Regions from separate parts of the Rhodoferax sp. PAMC 29310 genome, predicted to be linked through region 1. Evidence: predicted binding sites of a transcription regulator. Region 1 holds the regulator's gene; the other holds the start of a gene.
The links. Region 1 encodes LexA, which represses DNA repair genes until DNA is damaged. Its sites were predicted from a motif close to ACTGTATNNNNATACAGT; they were not measured.

Region 1 (11,426 bases):
CAAAGTCGTAGGTGACCTTTTTGCTTTGGATGGATTTCTTCATCGAGCTGATGATGAGATCGGCCGCTTCCGTCCAGCCCATGTGGCGCAACATCATTTCTGCCGAGAGAATCTCGGAACCGGGATTGACGTAGTCTTTGCCGGCGTACTTGGGCGCTGTGCCGTGTGTTGCCTCAAAACAGGCCACCGAATCCGACAAATTCGCACCAGGCGCAATACCGATGCCACCTACTTGTGCTGCCAAAGCGTCGGAGACGTAGTCTCCATTCAAGTTCAGAGTGGCGATGACGCTGTATTCAGCAGGGCGCAACAAGATTTGCTGAAGGAAGGCGTCAGCAATGCTGTCCTTCACGATGATGTCCTTGCCGGTTTTCGGATTCTTGAACTTGCACCAGGGTCCGCCGTCAATCAACTCTGCGCCAAACTCTTTTTGAGCGAGGGCGTAAGCCCAATCACGGAAGCCACCTTCGGTGTACTTCATGATGTTGCCCTTGTGAACAATGGTCAGGCTGGGCTTGTCGTTGTCAATGGTGTATCGCAAGGCCTTGCGTACCAGGCGCTCGGTGCCTTCACGCGACACCGGCTTGACGCCAATGCCAGAGGTGTTGGGGAAACGAATCTTGGTGACACCCATTTCGTCTTGCAAAAATTTGATCAACTTCTTGGCCTTGTCGGACTCGGCCTCAAATTCAATGCCTGCATAAATGTCTTCCGAGTTCTCGCGGAAGATAACCATATTGGTTTTGTGTGGCTCCTTGACCGGGCTGGGCACGCCGTCAAAGTACTGGATGGGGCGCAGGCAGACGTAAAGGTCAAGCTCCTGACGCAACGCCACGTTCAGAGACCGAATGCCGCCGCCCACCGGGGTCGTCAGCGGACCTTTGATGGACACCACATATTCGCGCAGGGCCTGCAGGGTCTCTTCGGGCAACCAGACGTCAGGACCGTAGACGTTGGTGGATTTCTCGCCGGCAAACACCTCCATCCAATGGATTTTTTTTTGGCCAGCGTAAGCTTTGGCAACGGCAGCATCCACCACCTTGAGCATCACAGGCGTGATGTCCATCCCGGTGCCATCGCCTTCGATAAAGGGAATGATCGGCTGGTCCGGCACCGTGAGTGACATATCGGCGTTGACGGTGATTTTTTGGCCTTCTGAGGGCACCTTGATGTGTTGGTACATATAGCAAAGTCTCCGTGATGTGATTCAGTCTGCGCGTTGTCAAAGCCGAAGGTGACCGAAATAAGTAAGTCGGACCAGGCTACTTGACGCAAAAAATATTTTAGAGCCAAAAGACCACCCGGGACTGTCACTTTGGCGAGGCCGCACCACAGATGGCCCCACCGCATGATGTGCCACAACCTTTCCCAATTGGCTCGGGGCGGCAAAGTCTCAGCCAAATTGCCCCGCAAGCACTTGGACCGGCCTTTTGCGCCAAAATCGGGGAATGAAACTCCTCGCCATTGCCCTGCTCGGTTTGAGCGCTTCTTTGAGCGCCTTCAGCCAGACCTCCGACGCCCCCCAATTGGATTTGCCGCGTATCAAGCTCGCAGCGGGCATGTACCTGATCGACACGCAGGTCGCGCACACCAACGAGCAACGCCAGATTGGACTGATGCACCGGCCCACCATGCCCCAAACGGAAGGCATGTTGTTCGTCTTTGACGAACCGGCAACCCAATGCTTCTGGATGAAGAACACCCTGTTGCCGCTGACGGCCGCGTTTGTCGCCGACGACGGCCGCATCGTGAACCTGGCCGACATGAAGCCCAGGACCACTGACTCGCATTGCTCAACCCAACCGGTTCGCTTTGTTTTGGAAATGAACCAAGGCTGGTTCGCCAAGAAGGGGCTCAAAGCCGGATCCAAACTCGGCGGCACCCCGTTCAGTGCCAAATAAAGCTTCTCAGAAAATCCATTTTTCATAGCGGCCAGCGACCATCCGACGAGCGCTAGAGCCGCAATCGGCATAAAAAAAGCCACCGAAGCTCGGTGGCTTTTTTCACGCCTTAGGCGCAGATCGCTCAGGCGAAATTGGCTTCAGCAAAACCCCAGTTCACGAGTTTGTCGAGGTAAGCCTCAACAAACTTGGGGCGGGCGTTGCGGTAGTCGATGTAGTAGGCATGCTCCCACACGTCCACGGTCAACAAGGCTTTGTCAGCGCTGGTCAACGGTGTGCCGGCCGCGCCGGTGTTGACGATGTCCACCGAACCGTCGGGCTTCTTGACCAACCAGGTCCAGCCAGAGCCAAAGTTGCCCACAGCGGACTTGACGAAGGCTTCCTTGAAAGCCGCGTAAGAACCCCACTTGGCGTTGATCGCTGTGGCCAACGCGCCGGCAGGCTCGCCGCCGCCGCTTGGTTTCATGCAATTCCAGAAAAAGGTATGGTTCCAGATTTGTGCGGAGTTGTTGTAGATGCCGCCGCTGGATTTTTTGACGATCTCTTCCAGAGACATCGACTCGAACTCGGTGCCTTTTTGCAGGTTGTTCAGGTTGACCACGTACGCGTTGTGGTGCTTGCCGTGGTGAAACTCCAGGGCTTCCTGGGAGTAATGAGGCGCCAAAGCGTCAATAGCGAAAGGCAGAGCTGGCAGGGTATGTTCCATGGGGTCCTCTTGAGTTTGTTGTGTTGAACAACGATTGTAGAAACTTTAGTTAATTGGGTCCGGTCACCCGCAAATCAACCGCGCCGTCGGAAAGGGTGGCACGCACGGCCTGACCCGGCGCAGTTTGCGACACGCTGCTAATGGTGTCGCCCTGAGCCGTAGTGAGCCACGCATAGCCTCGTTGCAGCACCAGACTGGGGTCAAGCAACCCCAAGCGCAGCGCCGCGCGTTGCAAGCGATCATCCTGTCGCTGCTGCCCTCGACTTAGCGCCGTGGGCAGGGCCGACTGCACCCCGTCCAGCGTCTGCCGTTCCTGGCGCAGAACTTGACGGGCCGACAACTGCAGGCGCTGGGCAGCAGATGCCAAGCGACCGTGCTGACGGGCCATCAAGGCCGACGGGCGGCCGATGCGGGCGGCCGCCACATCCAGTCGCTGGCTTTGCTGGTCCAGATGGCGCAGCACCGTGTCATCCAGGCGCTGGGCGGCGCGGTCCAGCGCGTTGAGCCAGACATCGCGTGGTTGGGACACCAGTTCGGCGGCAGCCGTTGGCGTGGGGGCTCGGAGATCGGCGACAAAGTCGGCGATGGTGAAGTCGGTCTCATGACCCACACCGCACACCAGCGGCACCGGGCTGAGCGCCACGGTGCGTGCCAACTGCTCGTCGTTGAAAGCCCACAGATCTTCCATCGACCCACCACCCCGCACCAAAATAATCACATCAATGATCGGCTTTTCTGCGCTTTTGTCCCGCAATTTCTTTGGCGTCAAATCAGGCTCCAGCGCTCGTCCATCCTGCGCAAGACGGTATAAATTTGATAGCGCCGAGATAAGTTCACGGGGTGCCTGAGAACCTTGCACCGAAGCCGGCGCGACCACCACAGGAATGTGCGGCACCCGCCGTTGCAAAGCGGTCATCACATCGTGCAAGGCAGCCGCTCCCAAAGACGTGACGACGCCAATGCCACGCGGCATCACGGGCAACGGGCGTTTTCGCGCCGGATCGAACAAGCCCTCACCTTCCAGCTTGGCTTTGAGTTTGAGGAACTGCTCGAACAAGGCGCCCTGGCCGGCCCGACTCATGCTCTCGACAATCAACTGCAAATCGCCCCTGGGCTCGTAAACACCCAGGCGACCCCGCACCTCGACCAGTTCACCATCACGCGGCGCAAAGTCAAGGCTGACCGCAGCGCGGCGGAACATGGCACAACGCAGTTGGCCACTTTCATCCTTCAGCGAGAAGTAACAGTGGCCGCTAGCCGCTCTTGAAAACCCGGAAACTTCCCCCTTCACCGTGACAGGGTTGAAGCGAGCCTCCAGCGCATCGGCAATGGCGCGGCACAGCGCGCCAACGGGCCAAACCCTGGTTTCTGGCACCGGCGATGATCGATCAAACATTGGGAAGACATCTAGACAGGTGACGCACGTCCGTCACCATGCCAGCGAGTGGGTACGCGCCGTTGGGCATTGGCGGGTGGGCTTGACGGGGCGATGACATCGAGCATGCTGTTGATTTCATTGTGTTTTCTGCTGCCTAATTTGTAATCGATCTGTCACAAGCCCCAATTGACGCGGCTTGGCGGCACTTGCCCACTTGGTTCTTCGCAAAGTTATCCACAGTTTTTGTGGGCGAATCGGTCAACTTCTGGCATCTGCCGGCCTGGCCAACGGTTCAACCGGAGCGACGTCAAAACGAAAAACTTGGTAGTCCATAATTGCAGGGCTTTCATCTGCGCGGAGATTCACTTTGTTTTCAATCATACAAGCGGCGGGTTGGCCGATCTGGCCGCTGATTGCCTGCTCCATTCTGGGCCTGGCACTCGTTATCGAGCGCTTCGTCAGCCTCAAGACCGTCAAAATTGCGCCACCTCAGTTGCTCGACGAGGTGCTGACCGTCTCTCGCACCGCCGTACCGGCGCCGGATGTGGTGACACAGTTAGAAAAAAACTCAATGATGGGTGAAGTTCTGGCGAGCGGTTTGAGAACCTTGAACCACAACCCACGCTGCAGTGAAGAAGAGCTGCGCTCCGCCATGGAAAGCGCGGGCCGTCTGGTGGCGCACCGCCTGGAGCGATACCTGAGCACGCTGGCGACCATCGCCTCTGCCGCGCCACTCATGGGATTGTTTGGCACCGTGGTCGGCATGATCGAAATTTTTGGCTCTCAAGCCCCTACGGGCGGCGGCGGCAACCCGGCCCAGTTGGCTCATGGCATTTCGATTGCGCTATACAACACGGCCTTTGGCCTGATGGTGGCCATTCCTGCCTTGATTTTCTGGCGTTACTTTCGCGGTCGGGTGGACGCTTATCTGCTCACGCTGGAGTTGGCCTCCGAGCGCTTGGCTCGTCACCTGAACACACTGAGAAAGTAATGCAATTCCGGACCCGCTCCCGTTCGGGCGATGAGCCTGAAATCAACCTGATTCCCTTTATTGACGTGTTGTTGGTGGTCCTCATCTTTTTAATGCTGTCCACCACCTACAGCAAATTCACCGAGCTTCAGCTGAAACTGCCCGTGGCCGACGCTGACGCGCAGCGCGATTATCCCAAAGAAGTGATCGTGACGGTCACCAGCGAAGGCAGCTACGCCATTAACAAGGTCCCCGTCGAAGGACGCGGCCCGGACGCGCTGGCCATCGCGCTGAGCGCCGGCGCCAAAGCGGGCAAGGATTCTGTGGTGATCATCAATGCGGACGCCAATGCCAAGCACCAGGCCGTCATCACTGTGATGGAGGCGGCTCGCCGTGCCGGCATGAACCAAATCACCTTCGCCACCCAGTCGTCGACCCAAGCCGGGTCGAAGTAAGGCCATGGCGCTCGCCCAGCCCAAGGCATGGCAACAGGTCTTGACGCAGGCCTGGCTTCACAAAGGGGCGCTGGCCTGGAGCCTCTGGCCGATTTCACGGCTCTATGGCGCACTCACCCAGCTTCGCCAGTATTTCTACAAAATAGGCTGGAGCCGCACTGAGCGCATGCCGGTGCCAGTGATTGTGGTCGGCAACGTGATTGCGGGCGGATCGGGCAAAACGCCTGTCGTGATGGCCCTGGTTCGTCATCTCCAATCCCGCGGCATCCGGGTGGGCGTCATTTCACGCGGTCATGGACGCATCGCCCAAGATTGCCGGGAAGTGACGCCGGACAGCGCGGTCGGTGACGTGGGCGATGAACCCGCATTGATCCAACGCACCACCCTTGCCCCGGTCTTTGTCGCTGCACGTCGCGTAGAAGCGGCTCTGCGTCTGTTGGCCAGCTACCCGGACACCCAGGTACTAGTGTGTGACGACGGCCTGCAGCACTTGGCCTTGCACCGGGATCTTGAAATTTGCGTGTTTGACGACCGGGGCGTGGGCAACGGCTTTTTGCTGCCGGCCGGGCCCTTGCGTGAATCCTGGCCACGCCCGGTTGACTGGGTTCTTCACACAGGCACCCAACCCGCATTTGCCGGCTTCACGGCCCAGCGCACCTTGAGCGCACGGGCCATCAGTGAGGACGGCCACACCACCGAACTGGCTGATTTGCAAGGCAACGTCAGTCAAAAGCCCCTGCTGGCGGTGGCTGCCATCGCCAAGCCAGATGACTTCTTTGCCATGCTGAGAGCCCAGGGCTTGCAGTTCACACAAACCCTGGCCTTACCAGACCACTATTCTTTTGATAGCTGGATTCGCAATGATTACGAGGGCTACCAAGTGATTTGCACCGAAAAAGATGCCACCAAACTGTGGCAACACCAACCCGACGCGCTGGCTGTTCCACTGGTGCTGACGCTGCAACCCGAGTTGCTGTGCCAGCTCGATGCCCGCCTGTCCGGTCTTCTTCCGCCCCTCTGAACCCACCGCTATCATTGCGCCATGGATACACGCCTACTTGAACTACTGGTCTGCCCCGTTACCAAAGGGCCACTCACTTTTGACCGCGCAAAGCAGGAGTTGATCTCCCGCAGCGCCCGCCTCGCCTACCCGGTGCGCGACGGGATTCCTGTGCTGCTGGAAAACGAAGCCCGCACCCTCAGCGACGAGGAACTCGGACTTTGAGCATCGTCATTCTGATTCCGGCACGCCTGGCCTCCACCCGCCTGCCCAACAAGCCGCTTGCCGACATCGCGGGTGTGCCCATGGTGGTGCGCGTAGCGCAGCGTGTGCAGGGCTTGAACATTCAAGCCAAGACAGTTCGCGTCGTGGTGGCGGCCGATAGCCTGGGAATCATCCATGCCTGTGGCGACTACGGGGTAGCTGCTGTATTGACCCGGTCGGATCACCCATCCGGCAGTGACCGTCTGGCCGAGGCCTGCCAGTTGCTCGGCCTGGACGACGACGATATCGTGGTGAACGTGCAAGGCGATGAGCCCTTGATCGATCCTGAGCTGGTGCTCGCGGTGGCCGAATTATTGGCCCAAACCCCTGGCGCCAGCATGAGCACGGCGGCCCACGCCATCGACAGTTACGCCGATTACGCCAATCCAAACGTGGTCAAAGTGGTGCTCGACGCCCAAGGCATCGCGCTCTATTTCAGTCGCGCCATGATCCCGTTTGAGCGCGACCGGGCGAACACCTTGCCCAAACCACCTCCGCTGCGGCACATTGGTATTTACGGGTACCGCGTCGGCTTTTTGCGTCAATTTCCCCAATTGCCCCAAGCACCGCACGAAGTCTCTGAATCACTGGAGCAACTGCGCGCCATGTGGCATGGCCACCGCATCGCGGTGCACACCGCCAGTCAGGCGCCAGGCCCCGGCGTAGACACCCCGGAAGACCTTGAGCGAGTACGTCTGCTTTTCCTACCATAAAAGACAGGGCATGTAAGCTGGCTAGAAGCTGACACATGCTATTCTTCGCGGAAACGACGCATCGTTGCGGGCCTGCCAAACACGCCCCACTTGCGGCCCAATTTTCAATAATCTCCCGAGGACACACATGAAATTGATCCTATTGGGCGCCCCTGGCGCCGGCAAAGGCACGCAGGCCACCTTCATCTGCCAAAAATACGGCATTCCGCAGATCTCAACAGGTGACATGTTGCGTGCGGCGGTGAAAGCGGGCGCGCCACTGGGCATCGAAGCCAAAAAAATCATGGACACTGGCGGGTTGGTCAGCGATGAATTGATAATTAACCTGGTCAAGGAGCGTATTGCGCAGGCCGACTGCGCGGACGGATTCCTGTTTGACGGATTCCCGCGCACCCTGCCCCAGGCGGACGCCATGAAGGCAGCCGGCGTAAGTCTGGATTTCGTGCTGGAAATTGATGTGCCGTTTGACGCCATCATCGAGCGCATGAGCGGGCGTCGCTCCCACTCGGCCTCAGGTCGCACCTACCACGTCAAATTCAACCCACCTAAAGTGGAAGGCGTTGACGACATCACGGGTGAGCCTCTGATCCAGCGGGAAGACGACAAGGAAGAAACCGTCAAAAAGCGCCTGGATGTGTACAGCGCCCAGACGCGTCCCTTGGTGGACTACTACTCTCAATGGGCCAAAGCTGAGCCAGCCAAAGCCCCCAAGTACCGCGCCATCAGCGGCACCGGCACCGTGGATGAGATCACGGCCCGGGCCTTCGAGGCACTGTCCAAGTAAACCCTGTTGAGCCCCGGGCGGGCTCAACCCATCAAGGCCAGCATCAGCGCCACCCGGGCTTTCACAGGCGACAAGCCTTTGGAGTCCTCAAACTGGCTGGCCGATGTCGGCAACACCCGGCCCCGCGTACATCGACTGGCCCGCACCACCGACACCCCAGCACGCTGCGCCCGCACCAACGCGGTCTCCAGATCTTGGTGCAAGGTGCCATTTCCGGTTCCTGCCACCACTAACCCACGCAGAACACCTAGACCCGAGTGCTCGGTTGATACCAGGGCATCCACTACAGCTCCGCTGGCTCCGGCATAGTTCATCACAATCTCAACTCTGGGCCAAATCAGATTGGAAACTCCGTTTTTGATAGCCCCTTGCGTAGTTTCGACGGAGGCCAGAGGCCAATTTCTTACCAAACGGATCAAACCCTCCTCGATATAGCCCACGGGACCAGAATCTCCTGAGTCAAATGCATCGACCCGATATGTGTGGACCTTTTGCACGTCCAGAGCACCATGCACCACACCGGCGCAAACCGCCACCACCCCCGTGGCTCCGGGCGTGCATGCCACCGCTACAGCATCCATCACGTTCTGGGGTCCGTCCGGGGTCAGGGCGGATGCTGGTCGCATCGCGCAGGTCAGCACCACCGGTTTGCCCTGAAGGTAGGCACTAGATAGCGCGCTGTGCAGGAAATAGGCTGTTTCCTCCAACGTGTCCGTGCCATGAGTGATCACCACCCCCACCACATCAGGTTGAGCCAGATGGTGGGTTACACGCGCCAGCAACTGTCGCCAGACCTCAAAACTCATGTCCTTGCTGTCGATTTGAGCCACCTGCTCGACCACCAGGCTTCGGCCCGCCAGAACCCGGTCCAGCCCTGGCACGGCCAACAACAACTGCTCAACACCGACCTGTGCCGCCGTGTAGCCAACGTTGTCAGCGGCCGAACTGGCGGTACCGGCAATAGTGCCACCTGTGCCTAAAACCACAACTTTTTGAGCATGAGAAGAAATAGTCACTTGCGAACTTTCGAAAACTGATTAAAAATACAGCTACTGGATATCAACACAGTGTGTATAAACCCACAGCAAGACCACCGCATATCAAAGGAGTCGCCATGCTTGAAAGCCCCAAACTCACCGCCCGCCAGCAACAAATCCTGGATCTCATCAAAAGCGCCATCACGCGCACTGGTGCCCCTCCTACTCGCGCCGAGATTGCCAATGAACTTGGCTTCAAGTCTGCCAATGCGGCCGAAGAGCACCTGCAAGCATTGGCACGCAAAGGCGTGATCGAACTGCTCAGCGGAACCTCACGCGGCATTCGTTTGAAAAGTGAAGCGCTTCGCTCTCTCAATGAGTCGCGTAGCAAAAACCTCACCCTCTCGTTGCCGGGCATGGCCCAATTAATGCTGCCACTGATTGGCCGGGTTTCCGCTGGTTCCCCCATTCTCGCCCAAGAACACGTCGACAAAACCTACTACCTGGAAGACAGCCTGTTTCAGCACAAGCCGGACTACCTGCTCAAAGTGCGCGGCATGTCCATGCGAGACGCGGGCATCATGGACGGCGACTTGCTGGCGGTGCAAGCCAGCAAAGAAGCTAAAAACGGTCAAATTGTCGTTGCTCGCCTGGGCGACGACGTCACCGTCAAGCGTTTTCGCCGGAACAAGCATCTGATCGAGTTGCACGCAGAAAACCCGGACTACCAAACCATCGTGGTCGAACCCGGCGAGGCCTTTGAGATTGAGGGCTTGGCGGTCGGCTTGATTCGCAACACCATGCTGATGTAAACGGCCCGCTGAAAGATTCACCATGAAAAAACTACACAACGACTCCCCCAGTTTGCTGGCACCCCTTCAAGGGTTTTGGCGCTGGCTAATGCCTGCAGCGCTTCCACGTGCTGCAACTGTCGACGAAATTGGATTGGGGTTTTCCGTCCAAGGACTCGAGGCACCTCGTCAATGCGTGGCGCGCCCAACTCGGGCTGTGGTCCGCCCGCTGCGAATTATTCGTGTCCTCGACCACGATAGCGGCCCTGCCAATGTCGGTCGCATGGTGATATCCGGTCGCATGGCCGACGTCTGCGCCGAACTTGATCGCCTGGTCGCACGCGAGCAAACCTTGCATTGAGAGCGACGTCAGCAGGCCCGGCCACTTGACTGCTGGCGCCAATTCTGGGCTCTGACTGACGAACAAGTTCATTGCCGAGGCACAATGTCACGCTATGAATATAGTGATTCTTGACGATTACCAAGACGCCGTCCGAAAACTGGAGTGCGCCAGCCGACTTGAGCCCTACCAAGCCAAGGTCTACACCAACACCGTCAAAGGACTGGGACAGTTGTCGGTCCGACTCAAAGACGCCGACATTGTGATTCTCAATCGAGACCGCACGCAACTGACTCGGTCACTGATTGATAAGCTCCCCAAGCTGAAACTCATTGTTCAAACCGGCCGAATCGGGCCACATGTGGATGTGGCCGCTTGCACAGAGCGAGGGATCGCTGTCGCCGACGGCGTAGGCTCCCCATTTGCAACCGCCGAGCTCACATGGGCACTCATCATGGCCGCGGCTCGCAGATTACCCCAGTACATCGGGAACTTGAAACATGGGGCGTGGCAACAATCCGGATTGAAAACGAGCTCAATGCCGGCCAATTTCGGTCTGGGAACTCTCCTGCGCGGAAAGACACTTGGTATCTGGGGCTATGGAAAAATTGGCCAACTGGTGGCGCAGTATGGCAAGGCCTTCGGCATGAGCGTGGTGATTTGGGGCCGCCCCCCCTCTAGGGAGCGTGCCATTCTCGACGGTTACGACACGGCCATTGGCCGCGAAGAGTTCTTTGAACAGTGCGATGTCATCACCCTGCACCTCCGCTTGAATGAAGAAACCCAGGGCATCGTTCGTGCCGACGACTTGGCCCGCATGAAGCCGACATCCCTTTTGGTCAACACCTCACGGGCCGAACTGGTTGAATCCGACGCTTTGATCAGTTCACTGAACCGCGGTCGCCCAGGCATGGCGGCCGTCGACGTGTTTGAGACCGAGCCAATTCTGCAGGGGCACGCCTTGCTGAGACTGGAAAACTGCATTTGCACGCCTCACATCGGCTACGTTGAGCAAGACAGCTATGAGCGTTATTTTGGCGCCGCGTTTGACAACGTCATCAACTTCATCAAGGGTACGCCGACCAATATCGTCAATCCTGGTGCCCTGCAGGTGCGCCGATAGGCCCACTAACGGCGAACCAAGAAT
Region 2 (11,426 bases), 1.7 Mb from region 1:
ACCCAGTGCCACCCCAATAAAGGTCGCCAGGATGATGGGGTCGTGGTAGGGCAGGGACTCCCAGGTGAGGCGTCCGAAAATAAACTTCGTGAGATCGAATGTTTCAGTCATGAGATAGATGCTGCAGTTAATTCACGACGGGATAGTCGGTGCTAAGGTCACGTACGCTGCACATGGCGGCAACGTACTTTCTGCCGGGGTCGCTGATTAATGCGGTCGCTGAGGTGCTGGAGGCCAGGTTGTAGGTGCCGGGCTTGCCCATGCCACCGCTGGCGTCAATGGCCATCATGTCTTCCATACACATCTTGTTGGCTTCCACACAGCGGTTGACGATGGCCTTGTACAGACCCGGATCGACCGAGGCGTAGCGCTGTACAGGCTCGCGTTCACTGGGTTTTGCCAGCATCAGGTACTCGGCGCGACTCAACTCTTTGCCGCTGGCTTTGTTGGTGGCCACCCATTTGTCAAAATCAGCTGTTGCCAAGCCATGAAATTTGAAGCGCATGCCGTTGAATCCATGGCCGCTGTAGTTGGCGGAAAAGCCGTCAAACACGCCTGGTTTATTGATCACCGCACTGAGCTTGGTTTGCATGCCAGGCATGGCATAGATTTGACCGGCCAATGCGGGAATGAAAAACGAATTCATGATGGATGACGAGGTGATCTTGAATTGAATCGGACGATCAATCGGTGCCGCCATCTCATTGACCAGTGCGATGCCTTGTTCGGGGTAAATGAACAGCCATTTCCAATCCAGCGCCACCACCTCAACCACCAGCGGTTTGACGTCTTCAGGCACTGGCCGATTGGCGTCAATGCGACCCAAAGGACGGTACGGGTCCAGGGTGTGGGTGCTGATCCAGGTGATGGCACCCAACGCGATGATGATCAGCAGCGGGGCCGCCCAGATCACCAGTTCCAGCTGGGTGGAGTGGTCCCAGTCTGGCCGGTAGTCGGCCTTGGTATTGGCTTTGCGATAGCGCCATGCAAATAGCAAGGTGAGTGCAATGACCGGTACGATGATGAGCAGCATCAATCCCGTGGAAACGAGGATCAGGTTGCGTTGCTGAATGGCGATATCTCCCGATGGATTCATCACCACCCAGTTACAACCTGTGAGTAAGGCCACTGCCGGAATCATCAGCAGCCGAAGCCACTTTAAAGCGTTCTTAGTCGTTAACATGCCACACCAATGAAGTTTTTGTTAGGTTAGGGTGTGGAATTTACGCCTTGCTACTCGGCTTTACCATTGGACGTTTTGTCCTATGTCAATAAATTTTCTTTCATAAGAATCTCTGCACGGTACAAAATGACTGACTTAGACTGAAAAAGGAGCCCGTATGACGCCCACTCTTAGCCCCCCAGACCTCTCTGCGCCCGGCACTGCCCACAACCCCAATGAGGCGGTTGCCGACGAACACACGATTGCACCCAGTGAAATTGCGGTGGGCGTGATCTTGGGGCGTGCCTCAGAGTACTTTGACTTCTTTGTCTACGCCATCGCGTCTGTGCTGGTGTTTCCATCCGTCTTTTTCCCGTTCCTTGATCCGCTTCAGGGCACGTTGTGGGCCTTTGTGATCTTTTCATTTGCCTTTATCGGCCGCCCTTTCGGGACGCTGGTGTTCATGAAAATTGAAAAGCATTACGGGCGTGGCGTGAAGCTGACTGGGGCGCTGTTATTGCTGGGTGTTTCCACGGCAGGCATCGCCTTTCTGCCCGGTACGTCCTCGATCGGTTTCACCGCCATCGTGCTGTTGTCGATATTTCGCTTTTCACAAGGTATTGCGCTGGGGGGGTCTTGGGATGGTCTGCCGTCATTGCTGGCGATGCGAGCGCCAAAGGCGCAGCGCGGCTGGTGGGCCATGATTCCCCAGTTGGGTGCTCCGCTGGGCTTCATGATCGCTGCAGCGCTATTTTGGTATTTGAATTCCCAACTGTCAGACGCTGACTTCTTGGCGTGGGGCTGGCGCTTTCCTTTCTATGTGGCTTTTGCCATCAACGTGGTGGCACTGTTCGCGCGACTGCGTTTGGTGGTGACGTACGAGTATGAAAAATTGCTCAAAGACAACTCCTTGGCCCCCAGCGATGTGGGTGAATTGATCAAGGCCCGAGGCAGCAACCTCTTCATTGGTGCGTTTACATCCTTGGCGACCTACGCCTTGTTCCATCTGGTCACGGTGTTTCCACTGTCATGGATCAAGCTGTATTCCAACCAATCCGTTGACGATGTGCTGATGGTGCAGATCATTGGCGGTGCCATCGCGCTGGTTGGCGTGGTGGCCTCGGGTTGGATTGCCGACCGCTTTGGCCGCCGCAATACGCTGGGTTCGCTGGCAATTCTTATCGCGCTGTTCAGCTTTGTGGCACCCATGCTGCTCAGCAATGATGTGTTTGGCGAGGATCTGTTCATTCTGGTCGGTTTTGCCCTGCTGGGACTGTCCTACGGGCAGGCGGCAGGTGCTGTCACCTCCAACTTCGAACCCAAATTCCGCTACACCGGCGCGGCCTTGACGGCCGACTTGGCTTGGCTGATTGGCGCGGCCTTCGCCCCGCTGGTGGCGTTGGGTTTGTCAGCCCACTTTGGCCTGGGCTTCATGGGCGTGTACCTGTTCTCGGGTGCGGTATGCACGCTGGTCGCCCTGCGCGTGAACAAAGCGCGTGAGCTGCGTGGCTAGCCTGTATCGTCATCACGTGCGACGCGCATGAGGCAGTCGCTGAGTGGCTTAGTGGCTGAGTGGCTGGGCGACTGCATCTGCGTTGAGCTCGCCCCGCACTCACCGATTAACTTGGAGTAGGCTGCCTCTTGGGCGATGGAGTTACTTGGTTTCCTCGGTGCCGTGGCCCTTTGCCTAGCTGTCGCGTCCCGTGAGATCATGTTCCCGTCCGCAGCTGGCCCTTATTCAAAGCTCGCCAGTTGATGCGGGGCGTGATTGCGTCCTTACAAGGAGAGAAGACGTCATGAGTCAAGTCCATCCCTGCGCCCGAACCACCCCTCGCACACGCGCTGAGATAAGGACCTCGCCCGCTGGTGCCAGTGCGCTGGCCGACCGATACAACATCACGCCCGCCACCGCTCGCAAGTGGAAAGAGCGCGAAGATTCAGAGGATCGCTCCCACCGCCCGCGTACGTTGAAGACGACGCTCAGTCCAGCGCAGGAGCAACTTGTTGTCGAGCTTCGGCGCACAGTTCTACTGCCCCTGGACGACCTGCTGGCGATCACCCGCGAGTTCATCAATGCCGCTGTTTCACGCTCAGGCTTGGACCGTTGTTTGCGCCGCCATGGCGTCTCCGATCTGAAAGGCCTGCTGCCACAAGTTGAGGGGGAGCCTGCGCCACTGAAAACCTTCAAGGACTACGAGCCTGGATTCATACACATTGACATCAAGTACCTGCCGCAGATGCCTGATGAGACGAAGAGGCGCTACCTCTTTGTGGCCATTGATCGAGCGACACGGTGGGTCTATTTCCACATTTACAACGACCAGACTGACGTCAGCAGTACCGATTTTTTGTGCCGGTTGAGAAAAGTCTCGCCCATGAGAATTCAAAAGATTCTGACTGACAACGGAAGTCAATTTACCGACCGTTTTACAGCCAAGAGCAAACAAGCCACGGGCAAGCATACGTTCGACATCAGCTGTGCCGAGATGGGTATCGTGCATCGCCTGTCGCCCCCACGCCATCCGCAAACCAATGGCATGGTGGAGCGCTTCAATGGGCGCATCAGCGACTTGGTTAAGCAAACACGTTTCGCATCAGCGGCTGAGCTGGAGGCGACTCTGACGCTTTATTTAAAGACCTACAACCACCATATCCCGCAGCGGGCTTTGAAGCACCAAACACCTATTCAAGCTTTGCAGAAATGGCGCGCAGGAAAACCTGATTTGTTTGTCAAGCGAGTTTATGAACAGGCGGGACTTGACACCTAGCCGCTTGGCTGGCCAAGGTGATTAAAGCGGAACGGGCGCGGGCAAGACAGCCGGACTGAAAGCAAGCACCACCCACTTTCGCGCTAGAGCGCCTGCCTGGGCGCACAAGATGTCTTGCAGTCCCAAGCCTAGGCCGACCACCGCCCTGAACACATGCAGTGCTGGAGTCCGGCCTTGAATGCTATGCAATTAATAGCTTCTTGCGCAGTTAGTACGGGTGCTGGAGGCCTAAAAGGTATAAAAAATTCCTCAAGAAGCAAAGCTACCCTAAGCCCCCTAAGCCCCCAACCCATGCCCAGCGAGTCCGTTTTGCACCCCACCTGGCTGCTGCCAATCCCCTCAAACTCGCCCTGCGAGAGCAGCAACCGCTCTACCACGGCTCCCTGACTCGGGTGGCTGGCCCGCACCGCGTCGAATCAGGCTGGTGGGGCCAAGGCGAATGGGCCTTGCGCGATTACTTTCTGGCCCGCAGCGAACACATGGGCCTGCTCTGGATCTACCGCGAACGCCTGCCCTGCCCTGCCCGGCGAGGGCGAGGGCGAGGGCGAGGGCGAGGGCGAGGGCGCCGAGGCAAGCGCGGCGCCGGAGTTTGCAGGGGGTGTTTGCGTGACAGGGGGCGGTTGCGACGTCGTTCTGGCTGGCGACAATTCGCCGTAGGGTGGCAGCCTGATCCTTCGCAGGACCAGGGGCGCACACCGCGACGTATGCTGCATAGCGCAGGTCGAATAGAGACAGGGCAGGGACATAATTAGAGGTAAGAAACGGGGGGTGGATTCAACGCCCCAATCTCCAAAACAGAGGGTGTCCCGAATTTTGTGTAAACGGCGGTTAAGTTAGACGCGCGGCATGCGCTCGTCAAACTGAATGGTAAAGCGGTTCAGAGCAGCCTTCCAATCCCGAATCGGCATCGTCCATTTCTGGCTGATGTTGTTCAGTGCCAGATAGAACAGCTTGAACACTGCGTCCTCAGTTGGGAACGAGCCGCGGGTCTTGGTTATTTTGCGCAGGCTCATGTTCACGGACTCAATGGCGTTGGTCGTGTAAATCACTTTTCGGATGTCTGGCGGGTATTCAAAGAACGGTATCAAGTGTGTCCAGTTGCGCCGCCAGGAGCGCCCAATCGGAGCGAAGGAATCGTCCCATTTGACCTCGAATGCCGTGAGTTGTCGCTCAGCTTCGGATTCAGTGGGCGCAGCGTAAATCAGCCGCAAATCCGCGGCGACTTCCTTGCGCTGTTTCCACCCCACGAAGTTCAGGCTGTGACGCACCATGTGAACAATGCAAAGCTGCACCGTCGCCTTGGGGAAGACTGCCTCAATGGCGTCAGGGAAACCTTTGAGCCCATCTACGCAGGCGATAAAGATGTCAGCCACGCCCCGGTTCTTCAGTTCAGTCACCACCTGCAGCCAGAACTTGGCCCCTTCGGTTTGGGCCATCCACAGGCCCAGTACCTCTTTGAGGCCGTCCAGGTTGACGCCAATGGCCAAGTACAGGGCCTTGACCCGCACAGTACCGTTGTCGCGCACCTTGACGTGAATGCAGTCCATGTAGACGATGGGGTACAGCGCCTCCAAGGGGCGCGACTGCCAGGCTTTGACCTCGTCCATGACGGCGTCGGTCACGGATGAAATCAGGGTAGGAGACACTTCGGCGCCGTACATCTCCTGCAGATGGCCTTGAATCTCGCGTACCGTCATGCCTCGGGCATACAGCGACAGTATCTTGTCGTCAAAGCCGCTCCAGCGGGTCTGGTGTTTGCCAATCAGTTGGGGCTCGAAGGTGCCGGCGCGGTCACGGGGGATTTCTATGGGTAGCTGGCCAAAATCGCCTTTGAGCGTTTTCTTGCTGCACCCGTTGCGGGTGTTGCCCGCTTCATTGGCAACCAACTGGTTCTTGCCGTGACCCAGGTGGCCGGTCAATTCGGCTTGCAAAGCTCGCTCGACCAAGGCTTTGGTGAGCGGCGTCAAGAGGCCATTCTGGCCAATCAGGTCTTCGGGCTTTTTGTAGTCGGCCAACAGGGCGTCAATCAGCTCGGCGGGTAAGGGTTTCATCTCTACGGTCATCTCGGCTCCATGCAAGACAGCAGTTTCCTGCCAAATAACCGTTTACACAAAACTTCTTACACCCTCCCAAAACAACACACATCACCGTCTTGGAGGCGGTTCCGTCCAATATGGTTGATCTGCTACGAATCACGCCCTTGCTTAACTTATCTGCTGTTGAGCGGCAAATCAGCGTTGATGATTAGGCGTCATGAAATACATTCACCGCTCCGTTTGCCTTGAAAACGTTCATGCCGAGCTGATAGATGTAAATCGCTTCAATCTTCTCAAGTGCAGTCGCAAAAAAATTTGACCGCAGGATTCGAGATCGAAGACATATTTGATAACTTAATCTCGATCAAGGCCCTGGTAGTGCATGGTGCGCGCCCGACGCGCTGTGCGCACGGCACTTGGCGGGTCGGCATGTTTGGCTGCACCACAGGGCCTGCCGACGTGCTTCACATCGGCGTGGGATTTGAGACTGCCACAGAGACAGTCCCAGGAGCGAGCGTCGCTGGAATTTCGTGACCCGGGGAATGGCAGCGCAAACCACTTCGACGTTGCCGCTGTGGTGGGGCAGCGTTCAGCACATCGCACAGGCGCTGCAAAACGCGGCGTCGGTCCGCTGGCAGTCCGACCCACATGCAGACGGGCCGCTCGCCCAACTGCTAAGGCTGTTGACGCAGGCCAATCCCCATTGCGCCGTTGGCCCGCAACTACGGTCTTGCACTTTCGAACCTGTCAGCACTTACTGCCGGAGTTTTTCCGAGTGGTGGAAAAAAGCACAGCTCAGCGACACGCCCCAGATTTCATTACCGGCACAACAGAAGATGCGTCTGTGGCCACAGCTGGGAACGGCGCCGAAACTTCAGGAGTCCGACGCCATGCGCTGCAGTCGTTTGACCTCGTCCTGACCAGCGAAACCGCTGCCCAAGCGCTCGAGTTGCTCGAGTTCGGAGCGGGCGCTTTATTCCTCGACGCGTGCGCCGGTTTCAACCGGGGGCCACAACTGCTGTCGGCTCGAAGCGCGGGCCATGCGCCGCAGCCAAATCGCGTGCCCGTGCCACGATGCTGCACGGGCGCACACCCTCGGTCAGAATCGCGATGCCTTCCATACTTAGGTGACGAACACCCGGCTGGAGTAGATGCCGTGGCTGTTGTTGACGACGTTAGGCGTTACGCCGATTTGCTGCATAGTTGGTGGTATGTTTGTTGCCATGACCTAGGGGTGGACTTTCATTTGGGCGGGATTGACGCACAGGGTAAAGAGCAAATCGATCTGCAGAAGCACCACTTGCGTTACTTTGTGGAACGCGGTCACATGAAGGCATGTTTCCTCAAAGACATGACCGAGTTGGTTGATGGCGGCTTGCCAATACAGGTATGCAACGGCCACGTCCCGTCCTTTGTAGTCTTTTGGCGCGCATGTTCGGGGCTGCGCAGCGCAAGGCACCGGTCGACTCTCACTGGCTCGAAACCTTGGGCATCGAGTTTCTCTTTCTTGTCCGGTCGGGGCGACGAAGCGGAACCTGTGGGTGACTTCAACCCCCTTGATGTTGGCGCCCGAGTGGGCGCTCGCGCGGGTCAGTCCAGGTCCTGGCGGAAGGCCAAGAAGTCATCGCCCCAGGCGTTGACGTCGTATTCCTGCACACGCTCGATGAGGGCGTTCATGCGGAAGCGGCTTTCCCGCTCGTTCAGGTTCAACCCGGTAATCAGGCTTTGAATCATGCTATTTTCGTCATAGGGGTTGGTCAGCAAGGCGCCTTTAAGTTCGACGGCGGCACCGGCAAACTCCGACAGCACCAGCACGCCCGAGGTCTTCGAAGCTGCTTTGGCAGACACATATTCCTTGCACACCAAGTTCAGGCCGTCGCGCAGCGGGGTGATCCAGGCTAGGTCTGATGCCATGTAAAAAGCCACCAACTCGGCAAAGGGCAGGGGGCGGTAAAAGTAGCGCACTGGCGTCCAGCCCATCTGAGAGAAGCGGCCATTGATGCGGCCAATCACCTGGTCCACCTTGTCACGCGTTTTGGCGTAAATCTCCATGCCGGGCGCCGCCGGTGTGACGATGTTGAGCATGACGACTTTGTCATGCCACTCGGGGTGGGTTTCCAGAAACTTCTCGTAGGCCAGCATCTTTTCGATCGGCCCCTTAACGTAGTCCAGCCGCTCCACGGACAACACGAGTTTTCTGCCCTGGGCCTCGGCCAGCAGACTGTCGCGCAGTTTAAGGGTTTCAGGCGCATCGGCAATGGCTTTGATGTTGGCGTTGTCAATGCCGACCGGGTGAGCGCCCACACGGACGATGCCATAAGGAGTTTGGATTTTCCGGGCCATCTCTTCTACGCCCAGCGCACAGCCGTGGGTAAGGTAGGTGGGCGCACAAAACTCGGTTTCCAGCACCTGGGTGGAAACGTTGGAGCGGACCACGTCGATGAAGTTTTCGACATAGCGTGGAATATGAAAGCCCACGTAGTCGCACTTCAGCAAGCTGGCCACGATGTAGCCGCGCCACGGCAAGATGTTGAAGATGTCGGCGCTGGGGAATGCGGTGTGGTGGAAGAATGCAATCTTCAAGTCGGGACGCAGGTCGCGCAGGTAGGCCGGGGTCATCCACAAGTTGTAGTCATGAATCCACACCGTGGCACCCGGCGCGGCCACGGCGGCGGTGCGCTGGGCAAACAGGCGGTTGATTTCACAAAAATGCTTCCAATGGCTTTCCTGAAATTTCGCCCGCTCAGGGAAAGAGAAGATGATCGGCCAGAAAGCTTCCTTTGAAAACTGCTTGTAGAAAATGTTGACATCGTTGGCCGTCAGGGCCACGCGGCTGGCCAACAAGTTGGGGTACTTCTTGGCATCGACCGCCACATCGACATCGAAGTCATCAGGGTTGCGGCTGTCGCGCTGTGACCAAGCCACCCAGGCGCCTTTTTTGCCACCGGCAAACAAGCCCAAGAGGGTGGGCAGAATGCCGTTTGGGCTTTTGGGCTGCTGGCGCACGTAGCTTTTGCCAGTTTTGACCTCGTCAAAGGGTTGGCGATGGTAAACAATGACCAACTCGGCTGAGCCATGAATGACGGGCAGTTGCTCGGCGCTCGCGCCGAAGCCTTTGTTGAAGCCGTGGTAGTCCATGGCTTCCAGAATGCCGGCTGGGCCAGTGGCTTTAGCTTGGTAAATTTCATGTGCACTGCCGGGGGTTGCTTCCAGAATCACCGCTTCTTTGAGTGCCGGTTCGCCATTGCCTACCACTACGCCGCGGTAGCCGGTTTGCATCAAGGAGAGATCGTTCAAGGTGTCGCCCGCGACCAGTACTTTCTCTTCCGGCAAGCCTTCAGAACGCAGCAGTTGGGTCAAGCTGTGGCCTTTGGAGACGCCCAGAGGTAGAAAGTCAAGGTAACGGTTAGCCGAGGTCAATACGGCCAAGCCGAGGTTTTTGGCGATGATTTTGATGCCGGGCAGGATGGCGGTGTTCTCGTAATAAAAAGAGCAGCGGCGCTCCTGAGGCACCTCTTGCAAAACCAGTCCTTTGAGTCCGGCGGTACGGCTCAGCACCGCCTCACGTCCAGGCCATTTGTCGGCAATCTCGTTTTGAAGCGGCATAACTGAGCTGTAATTGTCGCCATGTCGCTTCAAAACAGTAGCGCCTACGTCGGCAATGATGTAGTCGGGCCTGGGGAGAGTGGAGTCGTCCAGAAGAGAGACGATGCTCTCAAAGCCACGCCCTGTCACGTAAATGAGAACAACCTTTTCGCGGTTGTCCTTGATGATCTTGTAAAGCTCAGAGGCCGTTTCGTTCAGATCAGGTGACAGGTAGGTGCCGTCGAGATCCGTGGCTAAAACCATTTCTATTTTTGCAGTCATTTATTTTTATCCTCCATGGGCGCATTTCAAAAAGTTGGACTCGCTCCATCCCGGTCATGCCATCTGCCGTGTGGTGTCGGTGTTTATCAGGGGTGGCTAGTTAGCCGGTCGCGTTGATGGCCGGGCATCGATGTCACAAGCCTGATCGACCTTGTTTGATGACATCGGAAATCATATCCAATTCAGGTTGATTTGAATTGGCATCAGAATGAATTGTGTTGACTGCAAATTAAGGTAGTTGCAGCAACAAAACAAGTTGACCTTACGATTTTATATACATTTTGTCAAATGCAATTAATCCGTGTGACGTCTTGTTATCAAGCGCATAAAAAGGTTGGACTGATTAACAACGGGTGAACTTGCAAGTTGTCGCATCCTATTTATACTGTTGTTTTAAACAGTATTTAGGTTAAGTCACTATGCATGACTCCGTGCCCGATTACGCTGAACTGCACTGCCTGAGTAACTTCAGCTTTCAGCGTGGTGCGTCGCACCCCGAGGAGTTGGTGGCGCGTGCCCATGCGCTGGGTTACCGCGCTTTGGCTCTCACCGACGAGTGTTCGGTGGCCGGTGTGGTGCGGGCGCACCTGGAGGCCAAAAAGTGCGGCTTGAAACTGTTGCTGGGGGCTGAGTTTGCGCTGGACGAGGGCGGCGGCTTGGTGGCCCTGGCGCATGACTTGAAGGGTTGGGGCGATTTGTGCGAGTTCATCACGGCGGCGCGCCGTGCTGCACCCAAAGGCCGTTACACGGTGTCTCGCGCGAAGAGTGACTTTGCGCTGCTGGCGGGTTGTGAAATCATTCTGTTGCCACCGATTGCTATTCATTTTGAAGCGCTCTACGCATTCTGCACAAAGGCCAGAGGCCTGTTTGGCACTCAACTTTGGTTGGCGCTGACTTTGCAGCACCAGCCAGGCGATGCACTATGGCAGCACGCGTTGAGCCGTGTCTCTGAGCTGGCTGGTGTGCCGATGGTGGTGGCCGGCGGTGTGCTCATGCATGTGCGTTCGCGCAAGCCTTTGCAAGACGTGATCACCGCCGTGCGTTTGGGGCGCCCGGTGGCTGAGGGCGGTTTTGGTTTGCAGCCTAATGCCGAAGCGCATTTGCGCTCGCGCCAGCGGCTGGCGAAGCTCTACCCGCCCGAGTGGCTGGCCAACACCTTGACCGTGGCATCGCGCTGTCACTTCAGCCTGGACGAGTTGCGCTACCAGTACCCCATGGAAACCGTTCTGCCCGGCCTCACGCCCTCTCAAACGCTGCGCCAGTTCACTTATGAGGGCGCCAGCCAGCGCTACCCACAGGGTTTGCCAGCCCCGGTTCAGCAGCAGCTGGAGCATGAGCTGGCGCTGATTGCCGAACTCCAGTACGAGATGTATTTCTTGACCGTACATGACTTGGTTGCCTTCGCCCGTGCCCGCCACATCTTGTGCCAAGGGCGGGGTTCGGCAGCGAATTCTGCCGTGTGTTACTGCCTGGGCGTGACCGAGGTGGACCCCTCTTGCATGAACATGCTTTTTGAGCGCTTCATCAGCCGGGAGCGCAACGAGCCGCCGGACATCGATGTGGACTTTGAACACCAGCGGCGCGAAGAGGTGA

Region 2: J8G15_RS19795 (error-prone DNA polymerase) is a predicted target of LexA. The motif match lies at 10,218-10,235, and genes of this name have one in related genera.

What each region holds. Positions count from the first base shown of each region.
Region 1 is NZ_CP072852.1:1,401,377-1,412,802, forward strand. Features, by position in the region: gene icd (NADP-dependent isocitrate dehydrogenase) at 1-1,183, opposite strand, end outside; gene J8G15_RS06385 (DUF192 domain-containing protein) at 1,449-1,901, shown strand; gene J8G15_RS06390 (superoxide dismutase) at 2,026-2,607, opposite strand; gene xseA (exodeoxyribonuclease VII large subunit) at 2,657-4,003, opposite strand; gene J8G15_RS06400 (MotA/TolQ/ExbB proton channel family protein) at 4,353-4,976, shown strand; gene J8G15_RS06405 (biopolymer transporter ExbD) at 4,976-5,410, shown strand; gene lpxK (tetraacyldisaccharide 4'-kinase) at 5,415-6,431, shown strand; gene J8G15_RS06415 (Trm112 family protein) at 6,453-6,635, shown strand; gene kdsB (3-deoxy-manno-octulosonate cytidylyltransferase) at 6,632-7,387, shown strand; gene adk (adenylate kinase) at 7,515-8,171, shown strand; gene J8G15_RS06430 (asparaginase) at 8,195-9,181, opposite strand; gene lexA (transcriptional repressor LexA) at 9,286-9,960, shown strand; gene J8G15_RS06440 (hypothetical protein) at 9,983-10,300, shown strand; gene J8G15_RS06445 (D-2-hydroxyacid dehydrogenase family protein) at 10,395-11,402, shown strand.
Region 2 is NZ_CP072852.1:4,262,615-4,274,040, forward strand. Features, by position in the region: gene cyoB (cytochrome o ubiquinol oxidase subunit I) at 1-111, opposite strand, end outside; gene cyoA (ubiquinol oxidase subunit II) at 128-1,183, opposite strand; gene J8G15_RS19765 (MFS transporter) at 1,341-2,675, shown strand; gene J8G15_RS19770 (IS481 family transposase) at 2,959-3,930, shown strand; gene J8G15_RS19775 (IS256 family transposase) at 4,764-5,993, opposite strand; gene J8G15_RS19780 (hypothetical protein) at 6,509-6,886, shown strand; gene J8G15_RS19785 (hypothetical protein) at 7,195-7,368, opposite strand; gene ggpS (glucosylglycerol-phosphate synthase) at 7,557-9,833, opposite strand; gene J8G15_RS19795 (error-prone DNA polymerase) at 10,253-11,426, shown strand, end outside.